Regions from separate parts of the Noviherbaspirillum sp. FW303-A3 genome, predicted to be linked through region 1. Evidence: predicted binding sites of a transcription regulator. Region 1 holds the regulator's gene; the other holds the start of a gene.
What was found. Region 1 encodes FliA, which starts transcription of late flagellar genes. Its sites were predicted from a motif close to CTAAAGTTTNNNNNNNNNNNGCCGNTA; they were not measured.

Region 1 (14,423 bases):
CTGGTGGATGCAAGCCTCGCATCGGAAGGGATAGCCTCTCGCCTCGACGCATTGCGCGGCGCCACGCTGACCCAGATCGCAAGGCAGGAACGCAGGCTCGACGATGCGATCCAGCAGATGCCGCAAGGCTTTGGCGTGGCTGCACTCAAGCGCGGCCTGCAGCGGAGCGCAGTGAAGGATGCAGAACTGGCAAGCCGCATGGACGATGCATTCGACCAGCTCGCCACCCGCGCCGACATCGTGGTCGTCGATGCCGAACTCGACAAGGAAGATTCTCTCGCCATCCCGGCCCTGAACGACACCGAGATCGTCGTGCAGGTCGCGAACAACCCGGAATCGATCAAGGTTGCCTACACGCTCATCAAGCGTCTCAACAACAAGCTCGGCCGCCGACCGTTCAGTATCCTCATCACCGGCGCCACCGACAAGGAAGCGCAGGTGGTCTATGAAAACATGGCCAAGGCGGCCAACCGTTATCTGGCTGTCAAGTTGAATTCGATGGGCTCGGTCCCGGCCGACGAGCATTTGAAGCGTGCCATGCACCTCGGCCGCGCAGTGGTCGATGCCTTCCCTCTGGCGGGGGCATCGGTGGCGTTCAGGCGCCTGGCAGGGAGGGTTGTGTTGTCGGATATGGCCGCAGCGGGATAACATGGCGGTTCTGATACTGGTGCTGACTCTCGCACCCGAAAACTATGTACACCGTTAGCGGAAAATCCGACAAGAACCAGCTGCTGGAGGAGCACGCGCCTCTGGTAAAGAAGCTGGCACACCAGATGAAAGCCAAACTGCCGCCAAGCGTGGAGGTGGACGACCTCATCCAGGCCGGCATGATCGGCCTGCTGGACGCAGTGAGCCGTTACGAGGAAAACCACGGCGCGCAGTTCGAAACCTATGCGGTGCAGCGTATCCGCGGCGCCATGCTGGATGAGCTGCGAAGCAGCGACTGGCTCCCGCGGAGCATCCGCCAGAACATGCGCAAGATTGAAGTTGCGATGAATAAATTGCAACAAAAGCTCGGCCGCGCACCTTTGGAAGCGGAAATCGCGAAGGAGCTGAAGCTCTCGCTGGACGAGTATCAGGAGATGCTCAATGAAGGCAGCGGCCACCAGTTGGTCTACTACGAGGATTTCAACGACAAGGACGAGGGCGAGCATTTCCTCGACCGCTACTGCATCGACGAGCAAAGCGATCCCTTGAAGGCGTTGATGAACACCGGCTTCCGCGATGCCGTCATTCGCGCCATCGAAGCCTTGCCCGAGAGGGAAAAAATCCTGATGGGTCTCTACTACGAGCAGGAGATGAACCTGAAGGAAATCGGCGCCGTGATGGGCGTATCCGAATCGCGCGTCTGCCAGCTGCACAGCCAGGCAATCGCGCGCATGCGTTCGAGATTGCGGGAGCAGGCGTGGACTGGGCTAGCTTAGCCGGCCTCGCGATCGGCATCGTCGGCGTCCTGTTCGGGCAGGCGCTGGAGGGTGGCCACATCGATTCGCTGATCCAGCCGGCGGCCTTTGTGATTGTCGTGGTCGGAACGATGGGTGCCGTTCTGCTGCAAAGCGGCACGGCGACGTTCCTGCGCGGCGCGAAGATGCTCCAGTGGGTTTTCGTTCCTCCTCCCGACAAGACGCTCGGACTGGCGCAGCAAATCACGCTCTGGAGTGCGACGGCACGCCGTGAAGGCTTGCTGAGTCTGGAACGCTACGTCGAATCGGTAAAAGACCAGTTTACGGTCAAGGGATTGCGCCTGATCGTTGATGGCATCGATCCTTACAAGATCCGCGAAATCCTTGAAGCCGATATTTCCACTTATGAGCGGCGCGAGCGCCAGGCAGTGAAGATCTGGGAGGCGGCGGGCGGTTACGCGCCGACCATCGGCATTCTCGGTGCGGTGCTCGGTCTCATCCAGGTGATGGAGAACCTGACCGACCCCAGCAAGCTTGGCGGCGGCATTGCGGTGGCATTCGTGGCGACGGTCTATGGGGTCGGCCTTGCCAACATGGTGTTCCTGCCCATTGCCAACAAGCTCAAGACCATCGTTGCAGACGAAGTGCGCCGGCGCGAGATGTTGACGGATGTGTTCTGCAGCGTTGCCAACGGCGATAACGCGCGCGTCATCGAAGAGCGCATCCTCGCGTATCGCTAGCGATCATCACCGGCAATCATGGCGCGAAAAAAATACGACGACGACAGCGACAACCATGACCGCTGGATGGTGTCCTACGCCGACTTCATTACGCTGCTGTTTGCCTTTTTTGTCGTGATGTACGCGCTGTCCTCCATCAATGAGGGCAAGTACCGCGTACTGTCGAATTCGCTCGTGAATGCATTCGGCCGCGTGCCGACGGCGAAAGTCCAGGCAGAGGCAGCCCCAACCGGCTTGCCCCTTGTGCTCCCGCCACGGCAGCGCAATAACGAGGCGCTGCGCCGCGAAAAGGAGCAGCTCACCACCGTAGCGCGCAATATCCAGGACGTCATGGCGCCGCTGGTGCAGCAGGGCAAGGTGCGCGTAACCCAGAGCGCGCGCGGGGTGAACGTCGAAATCAATGCGAGCGTCCTGTTTGCGCCGGGCGATGCCAGACTTTCCGGGGAAAGCAGCGAGGCATTGCGTGCAGTGGCCGACGTCCTCAGGAATGACGATCACGCCATCCAGGTGGAAGGGCACACCGACAGCGTTCCGATCAAGAATGCGCAGTTCCCGTCAAACTGGGAATTGTCCTCGGTACGTGCGTCGAGCGTTGTCAGGTTGTTCATTGACAGCGGCATCGCCGAAAAGCGCATGACGGCGGTCGGTCACGGACCGACGCAACCGGTCGGACCGAACGATACGGCGGAAGGCAGGATGCGCAACAGGCGGGTGTCGGTCATGATTCTGTCCAACCTGCCGGAAAATGCGACGGAAGTGCCGGTGAAGGCGCCGCGGTAAGCTGCTGAAGCGGGGAATTCGCCGATGCGCGCGGCACCGGCATCGATCGGATCAGCCGATGACGAGGCGGCGGCTGCCGGATTGCGATGCGGACTGGCCGTTCGGGCCGTACATGTTGCCGCCTTCGCCGCTACCCTGAAGGATATTCAGGGCAGCCTGGTTGCGGTTCAGATGGCGGCCGATCAGCATGCCATTGGTGCGGTTCAGTTCTTTCGCCTCGCGGGCAAGCTGAAGCAATGCGGTCCAGGATTGGGCGGCGGAGGCTTCAGTGGTCGGGCTGCTGGCCCATTTCTGCATGCCTTCTTCGCTGGCTTCCAATCCCGCGCCAGCCAGGGCGCGATGCCGGCCAAGCGAGAGTTCGCCCATGCGGGCGACGATTTTCGTCTTCTCTTCGGTAACCTTGATCAGCTCATCGATGTTGGCATCGACAAGGTGTGCCTGCTCCAGACGGAGCAAATCGAGCAGGGCGCCTGCGGCACGGACTTCTTCAGCGAGGGTCTGCGCCAGTGTATTACCGAGAGATTGCATGTGTTTCTTAAGCCTTGCGAGTACGAATCAAGTCGTTGACCGTATCGAGCAGACCGTTGGCGACCTTTTCAGCGTCCACCTGGAACCGGCCTTCCGCGATTGCGGCCTTGATTTCTTCCACCTTCTTTGCGTCGAACACGGAATTGCCGCCAACCTGGGCCAGCGATTCCAGCTTCGAAGAAAGCTTGACGGTGTCAGAGCCGGCCGGAGCCGGGCTGACAGGGGCAGCCTTGTCTGCCCCTTTCCCGGACCGGGTTTGCGTTGTGCCAACGCCCAACCCTCCGGTTTTCTTGAGTGAGTCATCGATTTTCACGGCATTTTCCTTGTCTGGTTGGTCTTCTACTGCTTGTCATCTTTCTTATCGACGCTATTTCGGGAAACTTTAGCGCCTGATTGCAGAATTCCGGAAAAATCTCTTGTCGCTCAATAGCCTACTTCCACTATGCCGCCAGCCTTGGCGATGCCGCTGACGACTTGTCCCGAAGCTGTCCTTGCCTGCGCTATTTGACCTTCGGAAGCGTTATTCAGTGCCCGTGCTTCGGCGGAAACGCGAAATCCGGGGCCGGAAGAGACAACGCGCACGGATTGTCCTTGCTGCACTGCCGGCTGGCTGCGAAGGCTATCGCTGCGCAGCGGCGCGCCGGACGGCAGTGAAATGGCGACGGTCCTGCCGATTGCCTGGTTGGCATCGGTAATGATTCCGTTTGGCAATGCTGTCAGGTCCCCCTTGATCTTGACCACGTCTGTCGCGCCAACCGCGTGTCCCTGGGCGAGCGGGGCGGCGGTGATGACGTACTCACCGATGACCTGTACCGTTGCAGCGACATAAATGGTCCAGGGGGAGGGCGTGGTGCAGCGCACACCGACGGTTGTCTTGCCCCAGATGCGGCTGCCGTTCGGCATGAATGCCTGCGGTTCCGCGCACTGCGGGAGGTTGGTGCGGGTATCCACATTGCCGACCGAAATATTTACCTCTCCGGGTAGTCCCGCCGTCTGGACGCGAAGGAACTGCTCGACGGCCTGTCTGACCAGGGACGTGTCCTGGCGCTGCGTCTGGCCGTGGACGAGGCCAGGCAAAACGCACAGAGCGACTGCCGCGGCGGCAGAGAGGGTGGCGAAAAAGGGATTCATTGCAGGCTACATGTTAAAGAGGGAGTGGTGAATCAAAATGATGAATAAGGGACAGTTTTGAAGTCTTCTCGTTCGATAGGTGTGACATCGCCCTCCGTATGATCAAGCCTACATTAATCCATCATCGGTTCGAGTTGTCTTTTTTGTAACCGAAGTCTCCGGAGGTAGTCATGATCGGGAAGCTTGACGAGGCGCTGCAATTCCACCAGGCCGCGCTGCGTCTGCGCTCGGAGCGGCAGCAGGTGCTGGCTTCGAACATCGCCAATGCCGATACGCCGAATTACAAGGCGCGTGATATCGACTTCAACAGTGCGCTGAAGCAGGCCATGTCGCCCGGTTCGGCCGCGGCTGACGGGGCGATGGTGAAGACGTCGCCCAATCATTTGAGCGGCAAGGCAGCAACGACAGCCAGTGGCGTGCCGCTGCTCTACAGTACCGCGGCACAGGGCAGCGTGGATGGCAATACGGTCGATATGGATGCCGAACGCGCAAAATTCGCCGATAACGCGCTGCGTTACGAAGCGAGCATCACTTTCGCGGGCGGCGCACTCAAGAAGCTGCTTGCAGCCGTACAGGGGCAATAATCATGTCGCTGTTTAATATTCTCAATGTATCCGCTTCGGCAATGAGTGCGCAGGGCCAGCGCCTGAATACCGTTGCCAGCAATCTTGCCAACGCCGACAGCACGACAAGCGCAACGGGACAGACGTACAAGGCCAAGCAGGTCGTGTTTCAGGCAGTCCCCTCGAACACGCCGGGCGCCAGCGGCGTGAAGGTGCAACAGGTGGTGGAGGATCCGTCGCCGCCCAAGATGGTGTACGACCCCAAGCATCCCCAGGCCGACGAAAAGGGCTATGTCGCGATGCCGAACGTGAACGTGGTGGAGGAGATGGTCAACATGATCTCGGCATCGCGCTCATATCAAAACAACGTCGAAGTTGCGAATGCGGCCAAGACCATGCTGCTGAAGACGCTCACGCTGGGCCAGTAAGCCAGGAGTATTGAATGACCACCGTACAGACGAACAACAAGGTTAACGAGGATCTCATGGCTGCCATGAATCCTGCGAAAAAGGCGACGTCGACCACGCAGGATGCGCAGGACCGTTTCATGACGCTGCTGGTGACGCAGATGAAGAACCAGGATCCGCTGAATCCTCTGGACAATGCCCAGGTCACCAGCCAGCTGGCGCAGCTGTCCACCGTGACAGGCATCGAGAAGCTGAATGCCACCATGGAATCCCTGATGGGGAGCTACCAGGCAAGCCAGCAGGTGGCAGCTGCAAACATGATCGGGCACGGCGTGTTCGTGCCGGGTTCCAGCCTCGAACTCCAGGACAAGAAGGCGTTGCTTGGCCTCGAACTGACGGAGCCGGCCGACAAGGTCGTCGTCACGATTTCGGACTCCACCGGCAAGGCCGTGCATTCGATGGACCTCGGCGCACTGAAGGCGGGTATCCATCCGCTGGCGTGGGATGGTGAAACGAGTAAAGGAGCTGCCGCCAATGGGGAATACACCTTCAAGGTGACAGCGACGCGCGGCAATGAAAAGGTGGAAGCGACCAACCTGTCGTTCGGCGTCGTGAACAGCGTTACATCCAATGCGCAAGGTGTGAAGCTCACTTTGCCCGGTGTCGGCGATTTCACCATGTCCGACGTGAAGCAAATTCTTTAATACCGTTGCCAGGTAGCCTGAATCAAGGAGAAGTGAAATGAGTTTTCAACAAGGTCTTAGCGGTCTCAATGGCGCATCCAAACAGCTTGAGACGATCGGCAACAACATCGCCAACGCCAACACCGTCGGCTTCAAGGCGGCAGTGACGCAGTTCGCGGACGTGTATGCCAACTCGTTGAGCGGCACTTCCGGCATCGGTACCGCCGGTATCGGTACCCGGGTTTCCCAGATCGCGCAGCAGTTCAGCCAGGGCAACATCACTGCCTCGAACAGCGCGCTCGATATGGCGATCAACGGTGGCGGCTTCTTCCGTCTCAACAAGGATGGCGCCATCAGCTATGCGCGCAACGGCCAGTTCCAGATCGACAAGGACGGATTCATTGTGAGCGCGGATGGCGGGCGCCTGAGCGGCTTTTCCGCCAACAACCTGGGCGTGCTTTCGACCGGCAGTCCGACTGACCTGCGCATCAGTACCGCCGACCTTTCTCCACAGGACACGAGCAATATCGAGATCCAGTTCAACCTCGACTCCAGCGAGGCGATTACGGCTGCGCCGGCTTTCAACAAGTCGACCTCGGTGACTGTGTACGATTCCCTGGGCAATTCGCACGTGGTGCAGCTCAACTTCCGCAAGACGGCAAACAATACCTGGCAGGTTTTCGCGTCGAGCACGACCGGTACTATCGGTGCTGGTGCTATCACTACGCTTAATTTCAACAATGACGGCACGCTGCTGTCCGGTTCTCCGGGAACGATCAGCATGGCCTTGACGAACGGTGCGGAAACGCCGCTCAACGGCGCAACCGGTATCAACCTGGACATGAGCGCGGCAACGCAATTCGGTTCGGTCTTTGGCGTGAACTCCACGAGCCAGAACGGCTTTGCATCCGGTCGCCTCTCCGGTTTCAACATCGGTTCCGACGGCATCATCACCGGCCGTTATACCAACGGCAAGACATCTACCCTTGGTCAGGTAGTCCTGGCCAACTTCTCGAACCCGAACGGCCTGCAACCTCTGGGTAACAACCAGTGGGCGGAAAGCGCGGCTTCGGGCGTGGCACTGATCGGTACGCCGAACTCCGGCCGCATGGGCCTGATCCAGTCCTCCGCCGTGGAAGACTCGAACGTCGACATGACCGCGGAACTGGTAAACATGATTACCGCGCAGCGTGTGTTCCAGGCTAACGCGCAAACGATCAAGACGCAGGACCAGATCCTGCAGACCCTGGTGAACCTGAGGTAATGCATCTGGAGCCGTAGTGCAGGCGTGATAGCCGGCATTGCATGGAGAACGAATGGACCGCCTGATATATACCGCCATGACCGGCGCGAAGCATATCCTGGAACAGCAGGCCAATACTTCGCACAACCTGGCGAACGCGACAACGACCGGTTTCCGGGCCCAGCTGGATTCATTCCGCACGGTGCCCGTCATCGGGGAAGGCCTGCCTACGCGGGCCTTTGTCGTCGACGCGACCGTCGGGACAGACTTCACTCCCGGTCCGATCCAGAACACCGGCCGCGACCTGGACGTGGCCGTGCAGGGCAAGGGTTGGATCGCCGTGCAGCTCGATGACGGCACCGAGGCCTATACGCGCAACGGCAGCCTGAAGATCAGCGAGAACGGCGTCCTGCAGACGCAGACTGGATTGAACGTCATGGGTGACGGCGGACCGATTGCCGTCCCGCCGGATGTCTCGATTATGGTAGGGGGCGACGGCACCGTTTCGGCGGTGGCGACTACCGGCGCCCGCGCGGTAACGCCCCTGGGACGGATCAAGCTCGTCAATCCGCCAGAGGAAACGATCGTGAGGGGCGATGACGGGCTGTTCCGCGTTCGCGGCGGGGACGCGGCGGACGCCGACGCCAATGTCCGTGTCGCCGGTGGCGCGCTCGAAGGCAGCAACGTCAACACGGTGGATGCGATGGTCAACATGATCAGCCTCGCGCGCCAGTTCGAGACGCATATGAACCTGCTCAAGAATGTCGAGAGCAACGAGACGAAAGCAGCGCAGCTCCTGTCAATCAATGCTTGACGGGCCCGGCACAATGAAGCAGGAACCTGGAGAAAAATGAAATGATCCGTTCACTTTGGATTTCCAAAACCGGTCTGGACGCGCAGCAAACGCAGATGGACGTCATCTCGAACAACCTCGCGAACGTCAATACCGCGGGGTTCAAGCGTTCGCGCGCGGTGTTCGAGGACCTGCTTTACCAAACCATCCGCCAGCCCGGCGCACAGTCGTCGCAGCAAACGCAGCTGCCCACCGGCCTTCAGATCGGCACCGGTGTGCGTCCGGTCGCGGCCGAGCGCATCTTTACCCAGGGGAACCTGCAGCAAACCTCCAACGACAAGGACATCGCGATCCAGGGCGCCGGATTTTTCCAGGTGCTGATGCCGGACGGCAGCACGGCGTATACGCGCGACGGTTCGTTCAGCATGGATGCCAACGGCCAGCTGGTCACGGCGAACGGTTTCGTGATCCAGCCTGCAATCACCATTCCGGCGAATGCGATCACCTTTACCGTTGGCCGCGACGGTACTGTCTCGGTGACCCAACCCGGCCAGTCGTCTCCGACGCAGATCGGCGCAATCCAGCTGGCGACATTCGTCAACCCGGCAGGCCTGGAGTCCCGTGGCGAGAACCTTTATGTCGAAACTGCCGCATCAGGTACCGCAAGCACGAATACGCCAGGCACGAATGGCGCCGGTCTGATCGCGCAAGGCTATGTCGAAACATCGAACGTCAACGTGGTCGAGGAGCTGGTCAGCATGATCCAGACGCAGCGCGCCTATGAGATCAACAGCAAGGCCATCCAGACTTCCGACCAGATGCTGCAACGCTTGTCGCAGATCTGATCGAAACGGCAAGGGGCTGAAATGAGAGGTTTTTCCAAGATCCTGACAAGTGTGCTTGCTGCCGCTGCAATGGTCGGCTGCGCGACGGTTCCGGATACCATCGTTCAGCATCCAACCAATGTGCGGCCCCAGGTCAATGCGCCTGTCCCGCAAGCCAACGGCGCCATCTTCCAGGCATCGGCGTATCGGCCTCTGTTTGAAGACCGCCGTGCGCGCATGGTCGGCGACATGCTGACCATTTCGATCAATGAGCGGACCAGTGCTGGCAAGTCTGCCGCGAACACCGCCAGCAAGAGTGGAAGTGTCGAGTTTGGCGCGCCGACGCTGTTCGGTATTCCTGCAACGACAACTGCCAAGGCCGCCCTCAACGCCGAATCGGCCAACAAGTTCGAGGACAAGGGCACGTCGAGCTCAAGCAATACCTTTACTGGAACAATCGCAGTCACGGTCGTCGACGTGCTGCCAAACGGGAATCTTGTCGTAAGCGGCGAAAAGCAGGTCGCGCTCGACAAGGGCGTCGAGTATGTCCGCTTCTCCGGCATCGTGAATCCGGATAACGTCAGCGGCAATGTGGTGTCGTCGACGCTGGTTGCCGACGCCCGCGTGGAATACCGCACCAACAGCCGGATCGACAAGGCAGAAATGATGTCGCAGCTGACGCGCTTCTTCTTGAGCATCCTGCCGTTGTAACCGTATCGAGTGGATGAAATGAAACCGGTCGCCTTAACGCTTCGTACCCTGAGGTCCATCGCCGTCGCGGCAGCAGGTGCCTGTGTGCTTCTTGCTGCACCGGTTTCCCACGCCGAGCGGTTGAAAGACCTGGCATCGATCCAGGGCGTCCGCCAGAACCAGCTGATCGGCTACGGTCTGGTCGTTGGCCTCGACGGCAGCGGCGACCAGACTACGCAGACGCCGTTCACTGTGCAGAGCGTGATCAGCATGCTGCAAGGGCTCGGCGTGACTGTGCCGCCCGGAACCAGCCTGCAGCTCAAGAACGTGGCTGCCGTCGTGGTGACGGCCTCGCTGCCAGCCTTTGCGCGGCCGGGACAAACGATCGATGTGACCGTATCGTCGATGGGTAACGCCAAAAGCCTGCGCGGCGGCACGTTGCTGATGACGCCGTTGAAAGGCGCGGACGGGCAGGTGTACGGTATCGCACAGGGCAACGTGCTGGTCGGCGGTGTCGGGGCTTCCGCAAGCGGCAGCAAGGCGCAGGTCAATCATCTGAGCGTCGGCCGTATTTCAGCAGGCGCGACGGTCGAACGGGCCGTGCCGAGCGCGCTTGGCCGCGAAGATGCCATCTACGTTGAACTGAATGAAACGGATTTTTCCACCGCCAGCCGCGTGGTCGATACCGTCAACCGCCGCTTCGGGCCGGAAACGGCGGCCGCGCAGGACGGCCGGGTGATCCGCGTGCGCGCTCCGCAAGGCAGCGACGAACGGGTCGCCTTCCTCGGCGTCCTGGAAAGCCTGCAGGTGACGCCGGCCCAGATGCAGGCAAAGGTGATCCTCAATGCGCGCACCGGCTCCGTCGTCATGAACCAGGCTGTCACGCTGGATGCATGCGCTGTTTCGCACGGCAACCTGTCGGTGGTCATCAATACCCAGCCTGTCATCAGCCAGCCAGCGCCCCTGTCTGCCGGGCAGACCGTCGTCGCTTCGACGTCGCAGATCGAGATCCAGAAGGAACCCGGGCAGGTGTTGCTGCTCAAGGGCGGCACTTCGCTCGCCGATGTGGTCAAGGCATTGAATGCCATCGGCGCCACGCCGCAGGACCTTCTTGCCATCCTGCAGGCCATGAAGGCAGCCGGCTCATTGCGCGCGGAACTGGAAATCATCTGACATGATCAGCCCAGCCAACCTCAACGGAAAACTCGCCATCGACGTCAAGGACGTCAACGAGCTTCGGACAAGCGCGCGCCAGAACTCCCCGGAAGCGCTCAAGGGGGCGGCACAACAGTTCGAAGCCCTGTTCATGAACATGGTGCTCAAGAGCATGCGCGAGGCGACGCCCCAAGAGGGCTTGTTCGACAGCCAGCAGAGCCGCATGTACACATCCATGCTCGACCAGCAGCTCAGCCAGACGCTGGCGAGCAAGGGTGTCGGCCTGGCCGATGCCCTGTTCCGCCAGTTGTCGACCAGGCTCGGCGACAACGCTGTGCCGGAAGAGGGCGACCTGTCGACCATCATGCCTCCGTCGCTGACACGCGGCACGGCTACCCCCTTGCCTTTGCCATCCTTCGAGCCGCCGGCGGCAACCGGCGCGGTGGACAGCGTCAAGCCCAACCCGTCACAGCCTGCGCATGTCCGCGGTTTCCTTGAGCGCCTTGGCTCGCATGCGGAAGAGGCAAGCCGCGCAACCGGCATCCCGGCCAAGTTCATGCTTGGCCAGGCGGCGCTTGAAAGCGGCTGGGGCAAGCGCGAGATCGTGGGGGCGAACGGCGCGGCAAGTCATAACCTGTTCGGTATCAAGGCTACTGGCGGCTGGAAGGGGAAAGTTGTTGAAGCCGTGACAACGGAGTATGTCAACGGCTCGCCCCAGACCAAGGTCGAAAAATTCAGGGCATACGATACCTATGCCGACGCCTTTCGCGATTACGCCAATCTATTGAGCAAGAATCCTCGATATGAAGCCGTCATTGCGAATTCGCGGAGCGTCGAAGGTTTCGCGCAAGGCTTGCAGCGCGCCGGTTATGCCACAGACCCCCAATACGCCGCCAAGCTGACGCGCATTATCAAGCAGACAATGTCCGCCTGACGGGTGCATCAACGGATTGCCTGGTATACCCTCAAGTTTCCCGCCATCCTTGCCGTTGATACTGATAGCGATCCCTCGATAAAGAAACATCACCATGGCAAACACTTCCATCCTTGGCGCAGGCCAAAGCGCCCTGACCGCAGCCCAGCAAGGCCTGGTCACCACGGGCCATAACATTGCGAACGTGAACACGCCCGGGTACAGCCGGCAGGTTGTCGTGCAGAGCGCGTCGGCCGGGCAGGATATTGGTGTAGGTTTCATCGGAAAGGGCACCGAGGTTTCGACGATTCGTCGTGTTTTCAATGAATTCCTGCACAATCAGGTCGTTGCCGGCGAGACAACGAAAGGCGCGATCGACAGCTATTACGCGCAGATCAAGCAGATCGACAACATGCTTGCTGATGCCACGTCCGGCATCTCGGCCACCATGCAGGATTTTTTCGAGGGTGTACAGGACGTCGCTAGCAATCCCGGTTCCGCGGCATCCCGGCAAGCCATGTTGTCTTCGGCGGAAGCAATGGCGGCGCGTTTCGACAGTATCGGCGGCCGCCTCGATGAGATGCGCCAGTCGCTCAACGGTCAGATTACCAGCAGCATCAGTGCCATCAATACGTATGCCCAGCAGATTGGTGCGTTGAACGACGCCATCGAGAAAGCCCAGGGAACCGCAGGCGAGGGAAAACCTGCAAACGACCTCCTTGACCAGCGCGACCAGGTGATCGCAGAACTGAGCAAGGAAGTAAAGGTTTCGGTGGTCAAGCAGGGCAACAGCTACAACGTATTCATGGGTAGCGGCCAGGCCCTGACTGTTGGTACGCAAGTTTTCAAGCTGACGGCCGCAGTGAATACCACCGACGCGAGCAAACTTCAGCTGGCATACGTCTCCAACGGCACGGCGACGAGGATCCCGGACAGCAGTATCACCGGCGGCAAGCTGGGCGGGCTGCTTGATTTCCGGAATAATTCCCTCGATGCGGCGCAGAATGCGCTGGGCAGGGTTGCCATCGGCCTGGCTGCAACCTTCAACGCGCAGCACGGTCTCGGCCAGGACCAGACCGGAGCCCTCGGCGGTGCCTTCTTTGCCACGGGCTCTCCGCGTGTCAATGCCAGTACCGCGAACACCGGAACAGGGGCCGTGACCGCAACGATCACTGATGCCTCGCAGCTGACGACAAGCGATTATCGACTGACGCATGTCGGTGGCAACTTCACGGTCACGCGTCTCTCGGACAACACGACATTCCCGGCGTTTACCACGTTCCCGCAGACGATCGACGGCATCACGATCGCTTCTGCGTCGGCACCTGCCGCTTTCGGTGCGAATGACGAGTACGTCATCCAGCCGACCCGGGAAGGGGCGACCAGTTTCGGGGTTGCGATCACCGATATCAAGAATATCGCAGCGGCTGCGCCTATCCGCACCGCAGCCGCCTTGGCCAATACCGGTACTGCTTCGGTCAGCGCTGGCACTGTCAATGCCTCCAATGTCAACCTGCAGCAACCGGTCACGATCACCTTCAACGCGGACGGAACGTATAACGTCAACGGTACCGGCACCGGTAACCCCGTTAACCAGGCATATACGTCCGGCGGAAACATCACGTACAACGGATGGACGATCCAGATCTCCGGTACACCTGCCACCGGTGACACGTTTACGATCGGACCCAATACCGGCGGCGTGGGCGACAATCGAAACGCGCTGCGGCTCGCCAGCCTCCAGACGGCCAACACGCTCGAAGGCGGAATGACCTACCAGAACGCTTATACGCATATGGTCAGCCAGGTCGCCAACAAGACGCGCGAGCTGGAAGTCACCGGAAAGGCGGAAGAAAAGCTGCTTGCCGCCGCCGTCCAGGCGCATCAGTCGGAGTCCGGCGTCAACCTGGATGAAGAAGCGGCAAACCTCATGCGTTACCAGCAAGCCTACCAGGCAGCGGCAAAGGTGATGCAGACCGCGAGCCAGCTGTTTGAACTGCTGCTTGACCTCGGCGGTGCTTGATCCATCCGGAGCAAAATATCATGCGCATTAGTACGAATACGATTTATGACAAGGGCGTCGCCCGGATGGGTGAGCTTCAAACGGGTTTGTCCAAGACGCAGCAGCAGGTTTCGACTGGAAAGAGGCTTACCACGCCGTCCGATGACCCGGTGGCGTCCGCGCGGGCCCTGGAAGTGACGAACTCCCAGGAAGTCAACGAGAAGTTCGCGGTCAACCGCCGGTCGGCAATGGATGCGCTGAGCATGACCGAAGGTGCGCTGCAAGGTGTTACCGCAGTGCTTCAGGACGTCAAGACACTGATCGTGCAGGCTGGCAACGGTGCCCTGTCGAACGCGGAGCGCCAGTTCATCGCAACCGAGCTGCAAGGGCGATACGACGAACTTCTCGGGCTGGCCAATACCCGCGATGGTGTCGGGAACTACATCTTTGCGGGTTATCAGAATACAACCGAACCCTTCGCGGCTTCAGCGACCGGTGCGACCTATTCGGGCGACCAGGGGCAATTCAAGCTGCAGGTTCACAACGGCCGCCAGCTCGAGGTGAATCA
Region 2 (14,423 bases), 1.6 Mb from region 1:
GGCGCTGACAAAGACGATCTCCTGGATGCCGGGGTGGCTGCGCGCCAGGTCCAGGTTGCGTACATAGGTCTCGAATTCGTCGCTTTCCACGTCCGAGGACGCGGCGAACATGCCGGCGGCGCCGCGGAGGACATTCTGGTAAGCGCCGATACGCTCCTCGATCAGGCCGAGGGCTTCATGTACGTGAAAGTCGAAGTCCTGCTGCAAGACACGTTCCGCGGACCTCTGGTCGTTGTGCCAGAGGTCCGCCGTCACCGCGAGCGACAGCGTGAGCACCATCCAGGGGAGCAGCTTGTTGAGCAGCATGCGCGGCCGGAGGGCGGACATGCCGCCGCTGGTGTCGGGGGAGGTCATGGGAATAGGGGAAGGCGGGATACCGCGCTAGTGTAGGTGGCGCCCTTGCGGCCTCCCAATGACATGCGTCAAGCATTCCCGGCGAACCAGGGCGCCGCCTGCGCCCCGACTGGCCGAATTGACAATGCTATTTCAGCCAAGAAAGAGTAGGATACGGGTATTCCTACGTACTACTACCGAATCCGTCTGTCCCATAGGTGGCGGGACTTGTCACCGCCGCACCGTCGCGCATCAGGAGGCCTTATTCTTTCCGCCAGCAATCAGCCATTTCCCGAGGCGGGGAGCGATAGCCAGCTTCGCCAGACGCTGCTGGAATACCAGGCGATCCTCGACAACGCCTCGCTGGGCATCACTTTTACGCGCAAGCGGCGTTTCCTGCATTGCAACCGGCGTTTTTCGGAAATGTTCGGCTGGTCGAGCGAAGAGCTGCACCAGCTTTCGACCGAGATCGTCTATCCGTCGAAGGAGGCCTACGAGGAGCTGACGCGCCTGGCGCGCCCGGTTCTCGGCAGCGGGCAGCGGCTGGACCTGGAAGTCGTCATGAAGCGGCGCGACGGCAGCACGTTCTGGTGCCGCGTGCTTGCCAAGGCGATCGATCCGCACGACTACAGCAAGGGCACGATCTACATCACGGAAGACATCACCGAGCGCAAGAATGCGCAGGAGGCGCTGCTGCACGCGCGCGACCAGCTCGAATTGCGCGTCCAGGAGCGCACTGCGGCGCTGGAAATGGCCAACGCCCGCCTGCAGGCCGAGATCCAGGAGCGCAAGATGGCCGAGCAGCAGATCCGCTACCTCGCCAACCATGACGCGCTGACCGGCCTGCCGAACCGGCGGCTGCTGGAAGACCGGCTGGAACAGGCGCTGGAAATGGCGCGGCGCAATGTGCATCAGGTGGCGATCCAGTTCATCGATCTCGACCGCTTCAAGCCCGTCAACGACCGCCTCGGCCATCGTATCGGCGACCTGCTGCTGCAGGCCGTCGCGCTGCGCTTGCGCTCGCTGCTGCGCGCGGTCGACACCGTATCGCGCGTGGGCGGGGACGAATTCGTCGTCGTGCTGCCCGAGATGCAGTCGGCGACCGCTGCCTGCGAAACCGCAGGGCGCCTGCTGCTTGCGCTGGCGCGGCCGTACAGCGTCGGCGGCCATGAACTGCAGATCACGCCGAGCATCGGCATCAGCATGTACCCCGCGGACGGCAACGATGCCGAATCGCTGCTGACCGCGGCCGATTCCGCGATGTACTACGCGAAGGGAATGGGGCGCGGCAATTTCCAGCTGTACCAGCCGAGCATGCGGAGCAAGTGAAGCTTCTAGGCGTTGGCGATTGCGGCCGCCAGCAGCTTTTCGAATGCGTCGGCCGGCAATGCGCGGCTTCGCAGGTAGCCTTGGTACATGTCGCAGCCGGCGGTGTGCAGGAACGCGAGCTGGCCGTCATTCTCCACCCCTTCGGCCACCACCTTGAATCCCAGCGTATGGCCCATTGCCACGATGGCGGCCGCAATGGCGCTGTCGTCCTGGCGGTGCGGAACGCCGTCGATGAAGGCCTTGTCGATCTTCAGCACGTCGAGCGGGAAGCGCTTCAGGTAGGTGAGGGAAGAGTAACCGGTCCCGAAGTCGTCAATGGCCAGCCGCACGCCGATTGCGCGCAAATGGTTCAGCAGCTCGACCGCATCCGCTTCACGCTCCATCAGCGCACTCTCCGTCAGTTCCAGTTCGAGGCGGGTTGGCGGGAAGCCTGTTTCCTTCAGGATGCGCGCCACGGTGTTGCCGATGTCGCCGCGCAGGAACTGCCGCGGCGAGATATTGACGGCGAGCGTCAGCGGCGGCAGGCCTGCGTCGATCCATTTCTTCCCTTGCATGCAGGTATGGCGCAGCACCCACTCCCCGATGTCCGCGATCAGGCCGGTGCTTTCGGCGACGGGGATGAAGCGTGATGGCGGGATCAGGCCTTCCAGCGGATCGAGCCAGCGCACCAGGGCCTCGGCGCCGACAATCCGCCCGCTGGCGATATCGACCTGCGGCTGGAAGAAGACGCGCAGTTCATCCTGCTCGACCGCCCGGTGCAATTTCGCTTCCAGGTCGATGCGTTCGCGCGCGGCGTAGGTGAGGTTCTGGGTGAAATAGCGGAAGCAGCCGCGGCCTTCCTGCTTCGCGCGGTACAGGGCAGCATCCGCATGCTGCAGCAGGTCCTGCGTGGCCACGCCATGATCCGGAAAAATGCTGATGCCGATACTGGCGCTGCTGCGCACCTCGACCCCGTTGGGCAGGAGCCACGGCTGTCCCAGTGCGGCGATGATTTCGTTGGCAACCAGGGCGGCGTCATCCGGCTCGATGATGTGGGGCAGCATGACGGCAAATTCATCGCCGCCCAGCCTTGCTACGGTATCCATGCCACGCAGGCGGGCGCTCAGCCGCTCGGCCACCAGCTTGAGCAGCGCATCGCCGGCACTGTGGCCGAGGCTGTCGTTGATGTCCTTGAAACGGTCGAGGTCGAGCATGAGGAGAGCGACACGCACGCCGTCGCGCTGCGCCGCGCGCATGGCGTGCTCCAGGTGGGACAGCAGGAGCATGCGGTTCGGCAGGTGGGTCAGCGCATCGTGGTGGGCAAGGAAGTCGAGTTGCGTCTCCGATGCCTTGAGCCGGGAAATGTCGGCAAAGACGCCGACGTAATTCTGGACGGCGCCGGCATCGTTCCGCACTTCGCTGATGCTCAGCAGCTGCGGGTATACCTCGCCGTTCTTGCGCCGGTCCCAGATCTCGCCCTGCCAGTGCCCGGCCGATGCCATGCTGGCCCACATCTCGCGGTAGAAGTCCCTGGAATGCCGGCCGGAACGCAAGAGATCGGGACGTTTTCCCCGGATTTCTTCTTCGGTATAGCCGGTGATGGAGGTAAAGGCATTGTTGACCATGAGGATGCGCTTGCTGCCATCGGTGACGATCACTCCTTCATGCGTCGTTTCGAAGACCACGGCTGCCTGCCGCAGGCGTTCTTCGGCACGTTTGCGGTCGGTAAGATCGGTATTGGTTCCGGAAACAATGACCGCGGCGCCGTCGGCGTTGCGCTGGACCATGTAGCGCGACAGGACCGGCACATAGTGCCCCTTCTTGTGGCGCAGCCGGATCTCTATGGAAAAGCCCTGCGTGGCGTGCGCGATCGCTGCATCGAAGCTGCCGGTTGCGACGGCGATGTCTTCCGGATGCACGAGATGGCGCCACAGGTTGGTATCCGACGGCATTTCTTCAGGCTGGTAGCCGAGCATTTCCCAGCACCGTGCGGAATAGAACACCTGCCCGGATTCCAGATCCCAGTCCCACCAGCCGTCGCTGGAACCGTGCAGCACGCGTTCGAGGCGTTCGCGGTAGTGGGTGGAGGTGGACAGCGCCTGCCGGAGCGATCCCTGCCAGCGTTGGATCAGCAGGTACAGGAGCAGGCTCGTGACGGCAATGAAGAACATGCCCTTGAGCGTGCTGATGCGCTCGAATTGCACGGGATCGCTGAACAGGAAGCCCAGCACCCGGTCCGATGCCGCGATCCACATGGCCGCAAACAGCGCGTACAGAAGCACAATGCCGGCCGGAGTGGGCGCGCGGCGCTTGTCGGCTCGTACGGTCGGCTGGTTCATGCGAGAAGGACGGTCAAGGAAGGGGGACAGGGGCCAACTATAACAGTTCCCTTGCCGCTTTCAACACGGCCCCGGCCGCTGCTTCCGTCAATGCACCTCGATATGGTACAGCCCCCATGGACAGTTGCTGAAACGCTCGTTGAGCGGCTTGCCCACCATGTCAGGGAAACGGTCGGCGTCATACAGCGCCCACAGAGGGCCGAGACCGCCTACCGGCATAGGCTTGCCATCCAGGTGCGTTGCAACAATGAACCGGTACTTGCCGATATCCGCCAGCGTAGCGGTGGGCGCATAGCCGTCTATCGCGCGCATCACGAGTTCTGCCTGCCCGCGACGCACGCCCGCCGCAGCAAGCACGTCCGTGAGCAGCGGCCCGCGCAGCGCGTGGGGCTTGCCGTCGTATTCGAGCGTGGGCCGGATCGTCACGGCAGGCAGTGCCGCCAGGGATGCAAAGTCGAAGGCATGGCCCTTGTCGAACCGGATGCCTTGCTTTTTCATCATCTGGTCCAGCGCCGGGTCGAGCGGTCCGCGGTTGCCGCGGCCGATGGCGCCGGTAATGGTCAGGAGGGCGGGGGAGGACTGCGGGCGACAGGCTGCGTTGGCAGGGCCGGCAAGGGCAGCGGCGCCGAGTGCCGCGCCTGCAAGGAATTCACGCTTGTTCAAAGAAGGTTCCTGTGGAAACGGAGTTCAGGGTTCGGCTACTTCGTTGTATTTCTTGTAGATGGCGGCGTAGGTGCCATTCTTCCGGATTTTCTTCAGTCCTGCATTGAACGCCTCGCGCAGCTCGGCATCGCGGAACACGGCCTTGCGTGCGCTCGGCTTGAAAATCATGTGATGCACCAGCGGCTGGCTGGTATTGATGGAGGCCTCCACCTGACGGTTCAGGTAGCGGAAGATGAGGCGGTCGCCGACGACCACGTCCACGCGCCCCGTGTACAGCAGCCGGTTCTGCGTGATCTGCTGCGGATGTTCCTTGTAATCATGGTGGCGTTCCGCCTGCACCTTGAACTCGGGCCCGAGGATGAGGCTGGCATTCTGGAAGGCGGCGATCGAATACTGCTCCAGGTCGCCGATGCCGCGCAGACGTATGCCGCGGCTCGCCAATGTCGTAGCGACGTTCTGGTAGTACATGTAGGTGTCGGAAAAAAATCCGTTGCCGCCGATGCCTTCATCGACGGTCAGCATGCCGTCGAGCAGGCCGGCGCGCAGCAGTGCCAGCGCGCGTGCCGGGGGCAGGTGCTGCGCCACCATGCGGTAGCCGCTCGCATCCAGGGCCTTCTCGGCGATCTCGTACTCGATGCCGCCATCGCCGTTCTCCATGATGTAGGGCGGCTTGGTCAGGCCGACGCCGATGCGCACCTCGGGCATGGCTTCAGCGGCGGGTGCGATTACCCAGGCGAACGCGGCGGCGAGGAACAGCCGGCGGCGTGTTTGCGCGCGCGTGTTGCGGGACGATGAGAATCCTTCTGACCAGTGCATGTTTGCTTGATGGGTTGCGCAGCGGAAAGTATGACTGACCCGATTATAGGGCTGTTGCCGCGTCCTTGGCGGCGCAACTATTGACTTGTTGTTTCGTTGTGTGGGCGTGCACTGCGACGGTGCGAAAAGGCCGGGTTACTGCCTGGCCAGCGCGGGTGATTGCAACCTGCCGGTGCGAAAACGGGAGCGGATGCCGTAGGCGAGGACGGTAACCTGCGCCAGCACGTTGAGGCTGGCGACGGAGGCGATCAGCGTGCTTTTCACCACCCACAAGGCGTAGGCGATCGTGATGGCGGCGATGACGATCCATCCGCCCCACGACAGCAGCGAAATCGATTCGCGCGCTGCCGGATCGCGGTGGTAGCGGATGATCTGCGGGATATATAGTGCCGACGCCGCGATTCCCGATACGCCGTACAGCACGCTCAACAACTGTTCCATGATGCGCACGATTGTATGTGCCAATTGCGCAGGGAAAACGTTCTCCGGGGAAATTTGATGTGGCGAGTCGCAGCGCGGCAACAAAAGCTTGTCAAGGAATCACGGCATTTTCCGCATCGTAAAGATAATGCTGCAACATGAACTGCTCGTTTTCGCTGATGCGGTCGAAATGGATGCCGACGCCATGCAGGAGCTCGGCGCGCTTGCCGTTCGTGTCGAGCGGGCGGCTGCTGCAAATCGTGGCATCGGTGCGGATCTGCACTTGCTGGTTGGTCGGCTGCACGCGGAACGTGAACGAGACGGATATCCGGTCGCCAGGGCCGCCAAGCACCTTGCCGGCGGCGATGAAGGCGCCGGTGATGCTCAGGTCCGACAGCATGGCCTCGATCGGGGAACCGTGTTCCGATGGCGGGCTGCGCACTTCGACCGGCAGGCTCACCTTCACCCGCGCAGCATTGCGCAGGGGCGTCGCTCCGATTTCCTGCGGGAAGCTCAGGTGCATGTAATAGCGCGGCGCCAGCAGGATCGATTCAATGTCGCAGGAAAAGGTGTACACCGACACGCCGGAGAACACGCGCACCGTGACGCGCTCGCCTTCCAGCATCGGAACGGTCAGTCCGTGTTCGACGGGTATCTTCACCAGCAGGTATTCGCCGGTGGCGTAACCGATCAGGGACGAGAAGTAGGTCGGCTTGCCGGGACGGGCAAGGATGAGTTGCAGCCGGGTCCCGACTTGCAATTTCATGTCTTCGAAATTCGGGCGGGTGCGGGTGTGCATGGCGAACATGGAAAATATTGTTGTGCAGTAACTTGCAGTCAAAGACCATTACACGCTCCTATCCGTCACGACACCATCCCATATCCATGGGGCTATCAAGCAGCGGCGAAGGATAGAAAGACTTTCACTTGATGGTTATCAAGTTCTCGGGCAACCGGACGTTACAAGACATATGTCGTATTGCCGGGGCTTGCCATGAAAATCGACGCGTCCAACATCCAGTTCAATGCATCGCATCGCGCCAACCAGCGCGCCGAAGTGCGGGAAACCCTGCGCGCCTGGGTCGGCGACGAGCCGCCTGCCGCCGAGTCCGGCGAAAATGCGCCGTCCGTGGTCGCGATCTCGGCCGCTGCACGCATGGCGGCTGCAGCTGCGGCACCGCCGCCTGCCGCATCGGAGGCACAGGCGGTCGAAGACGCGATCGAAAATGCGGAGAACGACCCTGTCTATTACTTCATCAAGCTGGTCGTCGAGATGATGACCGGCGTGAAGGTAAAGACGGTCTCGGCGGACGACATGGCCCCAGAGGCGCCGACACCAGCCGCGGAGCATCCCGAGCCGCCGCCGCGCGCCGGCTTCGGCATCGCCTACGACCGGCATGAAGTACGCGAAGAAACGGAACACACCACCTTCCATGCGGAAGCACTCATCCGCACCGCCGACGGCAAGGAGATCAGCCTGACCCTCGACCTCGACATGTTCCGCAGCTATCGCGAAGAATCCTCGGTCTCCCTGCGTGCCGGCGATGCGGTACGCAAGGACCCGCTCGTCATCAACTTCGACGGTACGGCGGCGCAATTGCAGAACCGCCGCTTCAGCTTCGACCTGGACGGTGACGGCAAGGCGGAACAGGTGCCGCTGCTCACGGGAAATCGCGGCTACCTCGCGCTCGACCACAACGGCAACGGCAAGATCGACTCGGGCAAGGAATTGTTCGGCCCGACCAGCGGGGACGGCTTCGCCGAACTTGCGGAATTCGACAGCGACGGCAACGGCTGGATCGATGACAACGACCCGGTCTTCGCGCAGCTGCGCGTGTGGATGCAGGACGACAAGGGCGGCGGCACGCTGAACTCCGCGAAGTCCTATGGCGTAGGGGCCGTCTACCTCGGCAGGGCTGAGACGCCATTCGAACTCAAGGACAGTGCCAACCAGGAACTCGGCGCGGTGCGCAGTTCGGGTGTCTACCTTGCGGAGAACGGTGGCGCGGGCACCGTGCAGCAGATCGACCTGATGGTCTGAATCCGAATGCGCCGCCGCCTCGTAGAATAGGTCATCGACCTTTCCACGACTTCGCAATGAAACGACTGGCACGCACGGCCCTGACGGCCTGGACTGTTTTTCTTTCCCCATTTGCCGGCGCACACGAATTCTGGCTGTGGCCGGCGCCTTTCTCTCTTCCCGTGGGCGGCACGGCTGCAGTGGGCATGTTCGTCGGCGAATACTTCGAAGGCGAGCGCATCGGCGTCAGTCCATCGCATGCCGCGAGCATGCGCGTCCATGCCGCAGGCGAGCGCGGCGGACCGGTGAAGGCGCATATTGCACCGCCCTCACTGAACATGACGTTCACGCGCGCAGGCACCCATGTCATTGCATTCGACAGCGCACCCAGCATGCTGACGCTGTCCGCCGACAAGTTCCACGCCTACCTGCACGAGGAAGGACTCGACGCGATCATCCGCCAGCGTGAACAGGATGGCACGGCGGAGACGCCCGGCCGTGAACGCTATCGCCGCAACGCCAAGGCGCTGGTAAAGGTCGGCCGGGCCGATAGCGCGTTTGCCGGGCGGACCGGTCAGAGACTGGAGATCATGCCTCTGGCCGATCCGCTCTCTGCGTCGCCCGGCGACACGCTCGGTTTTCGCCTGCTGTTCGACGACAAGCCGCTGCACGGGATGCTGGTCAAGGCCTGGCACAGAAGGGACGGGCAAACGACGGTGGTCCGCGCGCGTAGCAACGCCGATGGGCGCGTGCGCCTCACCTTGCCGTATCCCGGACCGTGGATGGTCAGCACGGTGCACATGATCCCCGCTGCCGGCACTGCCGATGCGGACTGGGACAGTTTCTGGGGCAACCTCACCTTCGAACTTCCTTCCCGCCGGCGATAGGGCAGGAGATGCGCATGTATTTACATTCTTGCAAGCGCATTGCGCTGCCCTATACTGAAAAAACACACAGTACTCCTGAAAGGAGGCAATCATGGACAGCATCAATCGTTGGCAAGACAGGCTGGAAATGGCGGTCGGCGTCTGGTTGTGCATCGCGCCGTGGGCCTTGTCGCTTCCGCAGGTGGCCGCATGGTGTGCGGTAGCGGTCGGGGTGGCGGTGATCCTGCTTTCGGTCGAGGATATCTTCCTGCCGAACCAGCTGGAAGAATGGGGCAATGCCGTATTCGGAGCGGGGCTGATGATATCGCCCTGGGCGTGGGGTTACGCCGACAATACGGTGGCAACCGCGAACGCCTTCATCTCGGGTTTCCTCGTATCCGGATTCTCATTCTGGGCACTGGAACGCCTCTTCATGCGTCATGAAGAAGAAAACCATAGGGTCAAGCATTCCTGACCCTCATGGAAAGGCGGGAAGCGCAATGCTTCCCGCCCGGGCTGCACACGGCATGATTCCCCTGGCATGCTGCGCGGCTTGTTGATTTTCCGCCTTGTTTAACCCCCGAAGTACGGTTGGAATGAACTGTCCATGCGCTCAAAGGCCGGATTGAAGTTGGGACGATACGTGTTATCCGTGCCGGCGCCGCTGCCGCCAGTACCGCTCGAATAACCTGAACTGTGCATGCCGGCGCAACCTGCCGTGAGCATGACGATCAGGACAACAAGAATCTTCTTCATGACTTGCCTCCAATGAAAAGTGCCGTGTGACTCCTCCCTGGATTGCGCGCTTGGTTCACTATAGAGCGCTGCCCGGCAATTCACCAGCGGCGAATGGTGCGGTGCACTAATGATTGAGGCGTCTCAAAGGCGGCGCGGAAAGTCACACCAGTTCGAGGATCGCGCCATTGGCGGCAACGCGGCACATGCTGTCGATCGGCATGACGCGCGTGCGTCCCGATGCTTCTTCCAGGAACAGCCAGTCGCCGGCGATGCCGGTCACCACGCCGCGAAATTCCGCGACCTCTTCGGAACTGCACTTCTGCGCGACGCTGCGCTTGAACGCCACCGTGTCGCCTACGCGGATATTGAGCATGTGATATCTCCAGAACATTGTCGTGAGGATAGACAACTTCCTCGTGACAATGTTCCTCTGGGTAAATGTTCAACATCAGCCCGGCATCTTCCTTGTGTTTCCACAACCATGGGCATGCATGCGCATTGAATAATGATCCCGATATTCCGGCGGCGGAGATTGCCGGAGCGGCCATGTCATGGAGGGAGAATGTTGAAGCACGCAGCCAATGCGGAATACAGCAGCGTTCCGGCGCGCGGTGGGATCGAACGGATACTGTCGTCGCAGCGCCGAAAACTGTTTGATGCCTTTACGGCATTCAGGCAGGACGCGCCGGAGGGAACCGTGCTCAACCTGTACATGAAACCCACCACGCTGTTCGACAACAGCGATTACCTCTCCGCATGGAGCGACCTTCCGGACAGGATGCGCATCACCCCCTGCGAAATGGAACCGCCGGCCGTCTCGCGCAAGGCACCCGATACGCGCCTGCCTTATGCCGACGGCGCCTTCGACTGGGTGTTCTGCAATGAGGTCATCGAGCACAGCGGCGGCACCGAGCGCCAGTACGCGCTGGTGGCGGAACTGTATCGCGTCGCGCGGAAAGGCGTCTTCCTCGCTACCGCCAACCGCCGCCATCCCATCGAATTCAAATCGCGCCTGCCCTTCCTCCATCTGCTTCCCGACCCGGCATGGCGTCGCCTGCTGAAATGGTTCGGCAAGGGGAAGTGGGCGTCCGTCGGCATGCTCAACCCGGTCGATGCCCCGGCGTTATACCGCTTCGCCAGCCTGCTGCCGGGCAAGCCGGAGCATGATGTCGGCCACAAGCGCGTGCTTGGTTTCAAGGCGCATTTCTTCCTGATGATCCGGAAAAGAAAAGCCTGAAGTTTCTGCCGCGCCATCGCAATTTCCCCGCTTGCCGCCTAGCCTGAAAGGAGCGCCGCGGGGATGCAGGGACGGTTGTGCGCGGCATTCCGGCAGGCTTTTCGGAGCACATCATGCAGACCACATTCAATGCTTCCCCTTCCGGGCAGGCGATCATCCAGAACACGACAGCGGCGGGCATCGAAAAGCTCGTCGTCAACCTGCATCCCGGCAACGATTCGATGATCGACGTGCAGATCAAGGAAGAAACGCCAGGCGACGGCATGCTCGTATCGAGCACCATCTCGATCAACCAGGAAGGCTTGCAGAAGCTGGTCGAATGGCTGCGCGACCAGGGCGCCATTCAATGATCAGTTTTGTTCCTCGAAAGCCTGTATGTCGCGCTCGACCGACGACAGGCAGTCGAACGCGAGGTCGAGCACATTGACCGACGCGTCGACGGGATTGTCCCAGGCATCGCGCGCCGCCACAGCCGCGTTGTAGTGCTGCAGGGCGGCTTGCAGTTCGACGGTTTCCTCCGATACGCCGCCTTGCTGCCCGACGCGAATCTCCGAGCGAAAGGCGGCGACGAGCGCATCCATCTTCCTTCCGATGACACGCAGGTTGAAGGCGAGCACGATCGCATGCACGTCGGGCTCGTAGCTGCCGGGATGGGCGGTGCGCAGGGCCAGTTGGCGCTCATGCATGCGGCGTGCGAAATCGAGCGCATCCTCCACGGCGCGATAGCGCGCGTACAGCGGGCCGGGCGGGAAAAGCAGTGTCAGCGGCATATCGCTTTGGACAATGCCGGCCAGCTAAAGATGCTACGCTCCATCACCATTGCCTCCGGACTACTGCGCCCGCATTCTCCGGCCGTCGCCGACGGCGCACGTCGGCATGGCGTGGCACGAGATGGCGCTGGCGCTTTGAACCGCTCGCGTCAACTTTCCTGAAAGGCTGCGAAGGTGTCGAGCAGTGTGCGGGCGCGAAACGGTTTGAGAATGACGCGGGTGACTTCGCGCAGGCGCAGTTCCTGGAGCAGCGGTGCATCGCAGCTGGAGACGAGCACGGCGATGGGAATGGCGCGTGTGTTTTCGCCATCGCGGATCTCATCGATCAGCGACAGGTCGTACTGGTTGTATTGCCGTTCCCCGAAATCAAGCGCAATGACCGCGCCGCGAAAGGCGTGCTCGCGGATCATGCGCCGCGCAACCTGCGGGCTGCCGGCTTCATGGACGTCCGCCAGTCCCATCGCCCGCGCTGTCAGTGCCACTGTGCGGCGAAGCAGGGGATCTGTCTCCAGCAATAACATAGGCAACCGGCCCTTGGCCTGCGGCACGCTGTTTGGCATCGCGTCCTCCTAGTCCTGCTCGTCGAGCGAGCTTCCTGCCGCCACCAGCTCCCTGACGACGAGGTCGCGCAGGGTCAGCAGGATCGAATGTTCGACAGGATCGAAACGCCGGCTGCGGCGGTCGATCACGCATAGTGTCCCGACGATATGGCCGTTCGGCAGTTGCAGGGGCGCGCCGGCGTAGAAGCGGATATAGGGATCGTCGGTCACCAGCGGATTGTCGACGAAGCGTTCGTCGGTGCGCGCATCCTCCACCACAAGGACTTCCGGATGCAGGATCGCGTGCCCGCAGAAAGAGATGTCGCGGCCGGTCTCGCACGCCGGCAAGCCGTAGCGCGCCTTGAACCACTGACGATCGCGGTCGACCAGCGTCAGCAGGGCGATCGGGACGTCGAACTCGCGCGCGGCGAAGTCGACGATGCGGTCGAAACGCTGCTCCGGAGGGGTGTCGAGGATCAGCAGCGCGTGCAGCGCCGCAAGCCGTTCTTCGTCATTCGCAGGAATCGGGGCAGCTTGCATGGCATCCGGTGACTAAGGGGTGTTGGAACGACTTTACTGGAAGGACGGTGCAGCGGCAAGCGGCGTTGCGCGCTTGCCTCGGAAGAAGTAGCCTGGATTCCGCTTTGCTCCATCCAGGCTGCAAATTGTGCAGACAAGGACAGCCATCGCTGTGCCCACAAAAAAGGGCGCATCGAAATGCGCCCTTGCTGCCTGCTTATCGCGTCACCGGCTTGTATCGGATACGCTTCGGCTTCGCGCCTTCCTCGCCCAGTCGCTTGACCTTGTCGGCCTCGTATTCCTGGTAGTTGCCGTCGAAGAATACGACCTTGGAGTCGCCTTCGAAGGCCAGGATGTGCGTGGCGATACGATCGAGGAACCAGCGGTCGTGCGAGATCACCATCACGCTGCCCGCGAATTCCAGCAGCGCATCTTCCAGCGCGCGCAGGGTTTCCACGTCGAGGTCGTTCGACGGTTCGTCCAGCAGCAGCACGTTGCCGCCCATGAGCAGGGTCTTGGCCAGGTGCAGGCGGCCACGTTCGCCGCCGGACAGGTTGCCGACGATCTTCTGCTGGTCGCCGCCCTTGAAGTTGAAGCGGCCGAGGTAGGCGCGCGACGGCATTTCGAAGCGGCCGACAGTCAGGATGTCGGCGCCGTTGGAGACGTCTTCAAACACGGTCTTCTTGTTGCCGAGGTCTTCGCGCGACTGGTCGACCAGCGACAGCTTCACCGTCGGGCCGACCACCACTTCACCGCTGTCCGGCTGCTCTTTCCCTGCGATCATCTTGAACAGCGTCGATTTACCCGCACCGTTCGGGCCGATGATGCCGACGATCGCGCCGGCCGGAATCTTGAAGCTGAGATCGTCGATCAGCAGGCGGTCGCCGAAGGACTTGGAGACGTTCTTGAACTCGATCACTTCATTGCCCAGGCGTTCGGCGACCGGGATGAAGATTTCCTGCGTCTCGTTGCGCTTCTGGTATTCGTGTTCGGATAGCTCGTTGAAGCGGGCAAGGCGCGCCTTGCTCTTGGCCTGGCGGCCCTTCGGATTCTGGCGCACCCACTCCAGTTCCTTCTGGATGGTCTTCTGGCGTGCGGATTCGGTCGCTTCTTCCTGCTTCAGGCGTGCTTCCTTCTGTTCCAGCCAGGAGCTGTAATTGCCCTTCCAGGGAATGCCGTAACCGCGGTCCAGTTCGAGAATCCATTCGGCAGCGTTGTCGAGGAAGTAGCGGTCGTGGGTGATGCCGACCACGGTGCCGGGGAAGCGCTGCAGGAATTGCTCAAGCCATTCGACGGATTCGGCGTCGAGGTGGTTGGTCGGTTCGTCGAGCAGCAGCATGTCGGGCTTGGACAGCAGCAGCTTGCACAGCGCGACACGGCGCTTCTCGCCGCCGGACAGCACGCCGACCTTGGCGTCCCAAGGCGGCAGGCGCAGCGCGTCGGCCGCAATTTCCAGCTGCTGGTCGAGGTTGCCGCCGCCGGAGGTGGCAATGATCGCTTCCAGGCGTGCCTGTTCGGCGGCCAGCGCGTCGAAGTCGGCATCCGGTTCGGCATAGGCGGCGTACACGGCGTCCAGCTTGGACTGCGCTTCGGCCACTTCGCCGAGGCCGGATTCCACCGCCTGGCGCACCGTCATTTCCGGATCCAGCTGCGGCTCCTGCGGCAAGTAGCCGATGTTCAGGCCCGGCATCGGCACGGCTTCGCCTTCGATGTCCTTGTCGATGCCGGCCATGATCTTGAGCAGGGTCGACTTGCCCGAGCCGTTCAGGCCGAGCACGCCGATCTTGGCGCCGGGGAAGAAGGACAGCGAAATGTCTTTGAGAATCTGGCGCTTGGGCGGAACGATCTTGCCCAC

Region 2: AC3WOY_RS15750 (SPM autocatalytic domain-containing protein) is a predicted target of FliA. The motif match lies at 6,816-6,842, and genes of this name have one in related genera.

Annotation. Positions count from the first base shown of each region.
Region 1 is NZ_JBYTAZ010000001.1:4,844,466-4,858,888, forward strand. Features, by position in the region: gene AC3WOY_RS23285 (MinD/ParA family ATP-binding protein) at 1-648, shown strand, start outside; gene AC3WOY_RS23290 (RNA polymerase sigma factor FliA) at 693-1,424, shown strand; gene AC3WOY_RS23295 (flagellar motor protein) at 1,406-2,143, shown strand; gene motD (flagellar motor protein MotD) at 2,162-2,923, shown strand; gene AC3WOY_RS23305 (flagella synthesis protein FlgN) at 2,975-3,451, opposite strand; gene flgM (flagellar biosynthesis anti-sigma factor FlgM) at 3,459-3,764, opposite strand; gene flgA (flagellar basal body P-ring formation chaperone FlgA) at 3,875-4,582, opposite strand; gene flgB (flagellar basal body rod protein FlgB) at 4,753-5,166, shown strand; gene flgC (flagellar basal body rod protein FlgC) at 5,169-5,573, shown strand; gene AC3WOY_RS23330 (flagellar hook assembly protein FlgD) at 5,588-6,256, shown strand; gene flgE (flagellar hook protein FlgE) at 6,294-7,499, shown strand; gene flgF (flagellar basal-body rod protein FlgF) at 7,552-8,292, shown strand; gene flgG (flagellar basal-body rod protein FlgG) at 8,334-9,116, shown strand; gene AC3WOY_RS23350 (flagellar basal body L-ring protein FlgH) at 9,138-9,806, shown strand; gene AC3WOY_RS23355 (flagellar basal body P-ring protein FlgI) at 9,825-10,958, shown strand; gene flgJ (flagellar assembly peptidoglycan hydrolase FlgJ) at 10,960-11,874, shown strand; gene flgK (flagellar hook-associated protein FlgK) at 11,969-13,876, shown strand; gene flgL (flagellar hook-associated protein FlgL) at 13,897-14,423, shown strand, end outside.
Region 2 is NZ_JBYTAZ010000001.1:3,259,236-3,273,658, forward strand. Features, by position in the region: gene AC3WOY_RS15715 (CHASE domain-containing sensor histidine kinase) at 1-354, opposite strand, end outside; gene AC3WOY_RS15720 (PAS domain-containing protein) at 562-1,662, shown strand; gene AC3WOY_RS15725 (putative bifunctional diguanylate cyclase/phosphodiesterase) at 1,668-3,980, opposite strand; gene AC3WOY_RS15730 (putative pterin-binding protein) at 4,068-4,643, opposite strand; gene AC3WOY_RS15735 (substrate-binding periplasmic protein) at 4,668-5,459, opposite strand; gene AC3WOY_RS15740 (hypothetical protein) at 5,595-5,900, opposite strand; gene AC3WOY_RS15745 (flagellar brake protein) at 5,992-6,645, opposite strand; gene AC3WOY_RS15750 (SPM autocatalytic domain-containing protein) at 6,874-7,920, shown strand; gene AC3WOY_RS15755 (DUF4198 domain-containing protein) at 7,977-8,786, shown strand; gene AC3WOY_RS15760 (SPW repeat domain-containing protein) at 8,878-9,240, shown strand; gene AC3WOY_RS15765 (hypothetical protein) at 9,339-9,521, opposite strand; gene AC3WOY_RS15770 (hypothetical protein) at 9,664-9,876, opposite strand; gene AC3WOY_RS15775 (methyltransferase domain-containing protein) at 10,066-10,740, shown strand; gene AC3WOY_RS15780 (hypothetical protein) at 10,854-11,090, shown strand; gene AC3WOY_RS15785 (hypothetical protein) at 11,091-11,510, opposite strand; gene AC3WOY_RS15790 (response regulator) at 11,660-12,070, opposite strand; gene AC3WOY_RS15795 (GAF domain-containing protein) at 12,080-12,589, opposite strand; gene ettA (energy-dependent translational throttle protein EttA) at 12,786-14,423, opposite strand, start outside.